DNA from 2 places in the Paucilactobacillus nenjiangensis genome. Region 1 is predicted to be linked to the other one. Evidence: riboswitches for the same ligand, from Rfam matches in the RefSeq annotation. Region 1 holds a riboswitch; the other holds the start of a gene.

Region 1 (4,222 bases):
GTTCGAAGTGAATCCATAGCTTACAACGATATCGTCCACCGTTAATTGCTTGGTATCATCAGATTTCATCTTCTTCATGGTTAGTTCTAATGATTCATCAGCGTTTTGTTTTAAGTCCTTTAATAGATAGGGTACTTCTAGTTGAACGCTTGATTTCTCAATCGCCGTCACCATATGTTCTAATCCACGGAAAGTTTCACGGCGATGCATCAAATAAACTTGACTAGCCACTGGTTCCAGCATCATCGTCAAATCTAAGGCAGCATCCCCACCACCAGCGACTAAAACTCGCTTGTTGCGGAAATGTTCTTTTTGTTTAATAAAGTAAAATAAATGCTTATTTTCGAGTTCATCAGCACCGTCCACGGCTAGTTTGCGAGGATTGAATGCCCCATTGCCCAACGCAATAATGACTGTTTTAGAATGAGTTGTCCGCTTATCAGTGACAATTTCGAATTGATCATCTTGCTTGATTACATCTTCAACCGTCTCGCCCAAGCGTGCTTCAACTTTCACTAAACGCATTTGTTCTTCTAAATTACTAATCAATTCATGCCCTGGAATATTGACTGAACCGGCCACATCCAAAATATGTTTTTCTGGGTATAAGGCGTCCACCTGGCCACCAAATTGTTCCAAGCTTTCGATTACTTGCACTTTCATTTCGCGCAAACCGGCATAAAAACTGGCAAACATTCCTGCTGGCCCACCGCCGATAATTGTTAAATCATAAATTTCTTCACTCATCTTAATTTGCACCTTCCTAATGTTATTTTCTAGCTTAACCTACTGACTGTTTCAATGTCAAAATCATTTTGACAATTAAAGAAACTCATCAAAGTTTAATTTGTTTTTCCAAGGTTAGTTGTTTATGATTGAAGTATGTAATGGCTTACATTAAATAACTCGGAGGGATTTACATGGCTACAAAAAAAATGATTCTTGATTTAGATACTGGTGTTGATGATGCCTTAGCAATTGCTTACGCACTAGCTGCACCAGAAGTCGATTTGATTGGTATCGTGAGTTCGTACGGCAATTGTCTCGTTGAACAATCGGCTGAAAATAGTTTAAAGCTACTTGAAATTTTGGGTGCAACTGACGTACCTGTCTTTATCGGCGCTAGTCACTCAAGTACTACTGATCATTTTGATGTAATGCAAGTAAGTAAAGATATCCATGGTAACAATGGGATTGGTGAAGTTGAATTACCAAAGGCCAAACGCCCTGTTGAATCACAAACGGCGGTCGACTTCTTGATTGAAGCCGCCCACAAATACACCAAAGATTTAATTTTCGTGCCAACTGGTCCAATGACCAACTTAGACGCCGCACTCGCTAAAGATCCGGCCATTGCCAAATTAATTGGCAACGTCACCTTTATGGGTGGTGCCTTGACCGTTGAAGGTAACGTGACTCCATATGCCGAAGCTAACATCAACCAAGATGCTGAAGCCGCTGACCGTGTAATGCGTAGTGATTTAAACATTGTGATGGTTGGATTAGATGTTACATTACGAACATTACTCACGAAAAATGAAACTTCAACTTGGCGTGAATTAGGCACGACAGCTGGTAAAGCCTATGCTGATATCACCGATTTTTACATTGATGCCTACTACAATTTGGGTATCGATAAAACCGGCTGTGCCCTTCATGATCCATTAGCCGTTGGGGTTGCGCTTGACGCTTCATTTGTCGACACAATCGATCTTAATATGAAAGTAACCTATGACGAAAACAATTATGGCCGGACCATCGGGGATAACGCCCGCTTAAATGATGCGACTACCAATGTCAAAGTTGCAGTCAACGTTGATAAGGATCGTTATCTCGGTGTCTTCATGGATTATTTAACTAAACTTTTCAAGAATCATTAATTTGCTTTCTGCGAGATAATAAGTTATATTTGCATTAATCAAATATTACATCTGGGGTGCCCACTTGGCTGAGATATACCCATTGAACCTGCTCTGGTTAATACCAGCGAAGGGAGATAACCTATATTTAACTCGACTAACAAATTTGTTAAGCGACTCTCCTTTTAAAATTGGAGGGTCGCTTTTTTCGACTTTCGAGTTATATAGTTATTGATTAAAACGTGTGGAGTATTTAGTTACTCACACACTCCTAATGTTATTTGATAATACACTTTTGGAGGGTTCTATTATGAATCTAAGCAATCATTATCACGTTCGCGACATTATTTTTATCACTTTAATTGGTATCGCCTTTGGTGCCATTTTCATCAGTACTAACTTTATTTATAACTTTTTGACAGTCGTCTTAACACCAGTTGGTTTAGCACCAATGGCTAATGACATTAACATGGGAATTTGGGTAATGGCCGGTCCACTGACAGGCTTTATCCTTAGAAAACCAGGTGCTGGTTTCCTAGGCGAATTTTTAGCGGCAGTTGGTGAAATGTTCTTCGGTGGCCAATGGGGTGCTTCAACCCTCATTTCCGGTGCCATTCAAGGAATTGCTTCAGAACTTGGTTTCACTTTAACCGGTTATAAAATTTACAATTGGTTCTCACTGAGCCTATCATGCCTAACAACTACGATTGTCACCTTTGCGTGGGATATGTTTAAAAACGGTTATGCTGAATTTCATTTTGGCATGCTCATATTGCTTTTCGTCGTTCGCTTTATCTCAATCTTCTTCTTTGGCGGCATCTTAACCAAAATGATTACAGCCCTTCTGGACCGCAGCCACATGTTAGCGAAGTTTGGTGGTTCAAATGTCTAGCATCGACATTCAAAATTTGAATTTCAATTACCAACCCAATTCGACAACTTTATCTGACGTCAATGTCCAATTTGAAATTGGTCAATTTTCTTTATTAGTTGGTCCATCAGGAAGTGGTAAATCCACCTTGCTCAAAATTTTAACCGGGCTGTTGCCTGAATTTGGCGGTGAAATCGTAAATGGAGTATTTTCAATTCCAAATCAGTTGAAAGTTGGTTTGGTTTTCCAAAATCCTAATCATCAATTCACCTTGGATACACCTCGGCATGAACTTGAATTTGTGTTAGAAAATTTGCGAATTGATCCAAAACTAATGCCCGCTAAAATAAATGCAGCATTGGCATTTTGTGAAATTGAATCATTGATTGATCGTCAATTAAACACGTTATCCGGTGGTGAAAAGCAAAAGGTCGCCTTAGCCATCGTGATTGCAATGAACCGCGATATTATCTTATTGGACGAACCATTTGCCAGTATTGATCCGCAATCTAGAGCTGAATTAATTGCCAAACTCGTTACTCTTAGAGACCAGCAACAAAAGACAATCATTATCGCAGATCATGACTTGTTAGGTTATAAACAGGTCGTGGATCACGTCTATACGATTCATAATCAAACGATTCAGACGCTTTCTCGTGAAGATGGACTGCAATTACTGACTGACTTTGAAAAACAAGTTCCTGCCATCACTTCGACTTTACCCATCGCTAACCTTGAAGTTGCCTTTAATTTCGACGAATTACAGATTCAAATCCAGCAACATGCGCTATTGTCACAGTCATCATTACAAATACCTAGTGGCAAAGTCACACTGATTACGGGTGAAAACGGAATTGGTAAATCAACCCTCTTCCTATCAATGGCCAAATTGATGAAGTTTTCAGGCGAAATTCAAATGAATCAAACCAATATTCAAAAAATTAAGGCCAAAAAATACGCCCGAGAAGTTGCACTAATTTTTCAAGACTCAGAAAATCAGTTCTTGACTGTCACCATGCGTGAAGAAATTGAACTCAGCAAGCAACACCGTAAGTCAGATTACTTCAATGATGCCATGATTACCTCGTGTTTAACCCAATTGAATTTAAATGAATTATTAGATCAAGTAGTTTACACCCTAAGCGAAGGGCAAAAGAAGAAATTACAAATTTTATTAATGATAATTGTCGAACCTGAAGTTCTCTTATTAGACGAGCCACTCAAAGGACTGGACATTGATTCAATCCACCAAATTGTGACGATTCTAAACGCTTATCGTGCTGAACACCAACAAACGATTGTGATGATTAGCCACCAATTTAGCGGCTTAAATCAATTTGTCGATTACCATTTGAACTTTGCCAACCAAAAACTAACTTATGTGGAGACTGTCTCATGAATCCTAGTTTCAAATTAATCTTAATCATCTTGATTTCCTTTGAGATTTCATTTACTCGTAGCTTAACCGCCAACTGTGTGTTAATCGCGGTCT
Region 2 (4,222 bases), 660 kb from region 1:
AATCGTTTGGGTCCGCGCTTGCTCTTGAACCGGGCCAAATGGATTGGCAAAGAAGGTGGTACTCATACCAACTTCATCAGTGGTTCCTAAAGCAAAACGTTTGCCATCCGTAAAGGTCTTCTTGGCATCGGCCAATTTTTCAAAACGATGCAAGCCAATTTCAGTATCATAGTTATTGGCGTAAACCCACATATCGATATGGTGACGTTTGATAACCCGGTCATAGGTGTTCGCTGGAATAATAACTCGGGCATTTTTTTGTTCCGGATTGAGGTAAACTCCACGGTCCATGTTGTTAAAGGCCACGGCGCTACTCAAGTCATCAAGCCGGACGAACGCGCCAATTTCAGTTCCTTGGGCATACAAGCCTTCAGGATCATTGGGGTCAAGGGTAAAGCTACCCATGTCATCAAAAATGGTTTCCATTTCATGAATCTGTTCACCCGCAATTTCTTGCAAAGCTTCAATTGATTCAGACTTACCGGCACCAGAATCGCCAAAGAAGACGACGGTTTTGGTTTTACCATTTGAGAACTTAATCTTGACCATTGATCCATGGATTGGTAACCGGTTTTGATAAATCATGTGGAGGTTGTGTAATGTGAGACACATTTTCTTCATATAACCAAAGTAAGTGGTTTGGTCATTATAAGGCACTTCACCAACCCAGATATCATTACTTTCATCGTAATGATAGTGACTGACGTCCCCTTCAGTTTTGTCGACCCCAAAGAGTAAAATCAAATCTGGTTTGTGGTTAGTAATGAGTTCTTCATCGGCAAGTTCAAACAAGTTCGCTAAGGCTAAACCACTGACAAAGTAGTCTTGATTGAAGTAAATAAAGGCTAAACTTTCACCAATTTTGGCTGGGTAACAGTACCATTCGCCCGGTTTCCCATCAAAATGATCGATTGGATTGTAATCGACACTTGAAAAAGTCCCTTTGCGTTTGTTACTTGGTGTATGCATCATCATTGGTGGACGCAACATAATTTTATCAATAAAGTTAATTGATTTTAATTGTTCATATTCAGTGGGGATTGACCACTTGTAAGGCTTAATCATAATGGATGCGTTGGTACCGGCATTGACTTGACGATACGTATGATTAGGGAAGCCTTGGATTTTTTCTTCCACGGCCCGGTAAAGATTACGGACAAGATCGTTAAATTTGTCATCAATTCCTAAAAACTCGGTGTTTAGGATTTGGTTGTGAGTGGCATTCATGACCGAGATGCGCAGGAATGAACGGTAGAATGAATACAAGTTTTCAACACTAGTTAAGATTTCTTTAGCATCAAATGCGTCGTAAACGGTGGCATCGTCAATTAACAGTCGTTTAATCACGGCCACGTATTCAGCACTCGTTAATTTATTGATTTTCGTTTGATGGTTAGGCGTTGATGATAAGAAACAGTCGACCACTTGTAACATTTCATCGCTGTTTAATAGAGAGAAGACGTTACTCAAATATTTTCGATTGTATTTGAGGACGGCAATCTTTCGATCAAGATTCAGATACGTAGAGCCAGTTTTAATGCTATTCACATTTTCCATTGATAATCAGTTTCCTTTCTCGTTATAACCTTTTGGGTATTGAAACAATCATAATACAAGGCGAAACACGATACAAGTGGATATTTTCACAATCTTCAAAAAGAAAAGAATGAAAGCGCTGTTAACTCTAAATCTTAATGAGTTAACCGGAAAATGAAAAAATTTTAATGTTTGGCGAGATTTTGGTCAAACTTGTTATGTAAGCACTTTTACAGTACAATTAATTCGACAATTAAATAATCATGAAAACACTAGGGGTGTTCGTAGACGAACTGAGATTTGCTTATGCAGCAAAGGCCCTTGGAACCTGTAAGTTGGTACTTGCGTAGGAAAGTGTAAAATAAAAATATCGATGAGTGCATGCCACATGTTGATATATTTTTACCATTAATCCTAAAGTCCACTGCGGCTTTAGGATTTTTTTGTTTCAGCTCATGGTTCAAACGATTGTTGAATTATCACAACTTCGTACCAAGAAAGGAATTTATCATGCAAATTGAACTTTTAGATCAAATTCGTGCGCAAAATCCAATTGTGTTTAACATTTCTAATTTTGTGACGGTGCAAGACGTGGCTAATGGCATTAATTCAATTGGCGCTTCACCAATTATGTCTGAAGAAATCGCTGAGTCTGAAGAAATGGTCGCCATCAGTTCTGCCGTAGCACTTAATTTAGGGGCCTTTACTACCGCTCAAGTCGCCCATATCAAGCGGGTCGGGCAATTGGCTAACCAATACAAAAAGCCATTGGTGATTGATCCAGTTGCCGTCGGGGCAATTAAATTTCGCTTAGATGTTGCCGAACAATTGTTAACTGATTTTCAAGTTGATATTATTCGCGGCAATGCTGGTGAAATTGCCGCCTTGGCTGGTGTTGATTGGCAAGCTAAAGGTATCGATGCTGGGGAAGGGAGTGGCGATTTAGATGCCATCGCGAAAGCGTGCGCCTTGAAGCAGCATTGCGTCGTAATTTTATCCGGTCCAACGGATGTGATTAGTGATGGCAAAACGGTGGCGAAAGTCAAAAATGGAACCCCACTATTTCAATTACATGTTGGTTCTGGTGATATGCTTTCCAGTATCGTCGGCGCGTTTGCTGCCGTTAGTGACAATTATTTTGAAGCAGCCAAAGCGGCCTGTGCCGTCTTTGCAGTCGCGGGCCAACTGGTGGCAGAAGAACTTGGTGGGGAACTACCTGGCACCTTTTCAGTTAAATTAATGGATAAACTACACTTGGTGACGCGTCAACAAGTTGAAGAAAAGTTGAGGGAAGCATAATTATGGAACAATTCGTACAAGCATTATCAATTGCCGGCTCCGATAGCGGTGGTGGTGCGGGGATGCAAGCCGATTTAAAAACGATTCAAGAACGGCACGTGTTTGCGACGACCGTGTTAGTGGCGATTACGGCGCAAAATACCTTGGGCGTCAATGATGCGTTTGCGTTACCTACCAAAATAATTGATGAACAATTTGAAGCTCTTGCTGAGGATTTGGCCATTAAAGCCTGCAAAACGGGGATGTTAGCCGATGTGGAACGGGTCCGGGCGGTCGTAAAAAACTTGAAAAAGTTTGATTTCGGTCCCCTGACGGTCGATCCGGTCATGATTGCTAAAGGTGGTGCTCCATTGTTAAGTGAAGATGCAATCGCGGTGGTGAAAAATGAATTATTGCCATTGGCGACGATTGCCACCCCTAATTTACCTGAAGCCGAAAAATTGACGGATGTGTCGATTGAAGATGAAGCCGATATGGAAATTGCGGCCAAAAAATTACAGGCCGTCGGGGTTAAAAACGTCATGATTAAGGGCGGCCATTTTGTCGGGGATGATCAAAGTAGTGACTTTGTATTACTTGAAGATGGTACGTCATTTTGGTTGACTTCTCCACGCGTGGATACGATTCGAACCCATGGGACGGGAGATACGCTATCTGCTTGTATCACAGCTGAACTTGCCAAGGGAAAATCTGTTGAGGATGCGATACGAATTGGGAAAAAATATGTCGATGAAACGATTCGGCACGGCATTATTGTTGGGCACGGTCATGGACCATTGAATCACTGGGCAGGCCGCAATAGTGATGAAAGTAACGGTTAAGCGTGAAACAGGATTATTAACTCAGGAAAGAGAAAAATTAATGAAATTTAAACCAGAGATGCTCCGCGTATATTTAATTGCGGGCACACAAGATGTTAATCACGATGTTGATGATTACTTGCAACGTGTGGAGAAAGCATTAATCGCCGGAGTGACGGCCTTTCAATTTCGTGAAAAAGGGAGTTCACAGTTAACGGCGGACGAACGACTGACACTGGCACAGCAATGCCGTGAACTGACGACGAAGTATGATGTACCGCTGATTATTGATGATGATTATGAATTAGCCATTAAAGTCCATGCCGATGGGGTCCATGTTGGTCAAAAAGATCAACGAGTGGAACAAGTGATTGCGGCTGTTGGGGATGATATGTTTGTGGGATATTCATGTAATACTAAAGCTCAAATTGATCATGCTAATCAACTGCAAAAAATTGCCTATTTAGGAAGCGGACCAGTGTTCCCAACTGGCTCCAAAGATGATGCGGACCCAGTGATGGGATTTGAAAAATTGAAAGAATTAGTGGAATATAGCAATTTCCCAATCGTGGCCGTCGGTGGAATCA

The links. Region 1 has a riboswitch for thiamine pyrophosphate ahead of F0161_RS02395 (ECF transporter S component). Riboswitches for the same ligand answer to the same signal wherever they lie in the genome.
Region 2: linked by a shared signal. The riboswitch ahead of thiM (hydroxyethylthiazole kinase) and the one ahead of F0161_RS02395 (ECF transporter S component) in region 1 are both predicted to bind thiamine pyrophosphate.

The regions. Positions count from the first base shown of each region.
Region 1 is NZ_CP043939.1:475,894-480,115, reverse strand. Features, by position in the region: gene F0161_RS02405 (NAD(P)/FAD-dependent oxidoreductase) at 1-747, opposite strand, end outside; gene F0161_RS02400 (nucleoside hydrolase) at 921-1,880, shown strand; TPP riboswitch at 1,923-2,012, shown strand; gene F0161_RS02395 (ECF transporter S component) at 2,170-2,751, shown strand; gene F0161_RS02390 (ATP-binding cassette domain-containing protein) at 2,744-4,129, shown strand; gene F0161_RS02385 (energy-coupling factor transporter transmembrane component T family protein) at 4,126-4,222, shown strand, end outside.
Region 2 is NZ_CP043939.1:2,018,515-2,022,736, reverse strand. Features, by position in the region: gene F0161_RS10305 (phosphoenolpyruvate carboxykinase (ATP)) at 1-1,557, opposite strand, end outside; TPP riboswitch at 1,801-1,906, shown strand; gene thiM (hydroxyethylthiazole kinase) at 2,047-2,835, shown strand; gene thiD (bifunctional hydroxymethylpyrimidine kinase/phosphomethylpyrimidine kinase) at 2,838-3,656, shown strand; gene thiE (thiamine phosphate synthase) at 3,697-4,222, shown strand, end outside.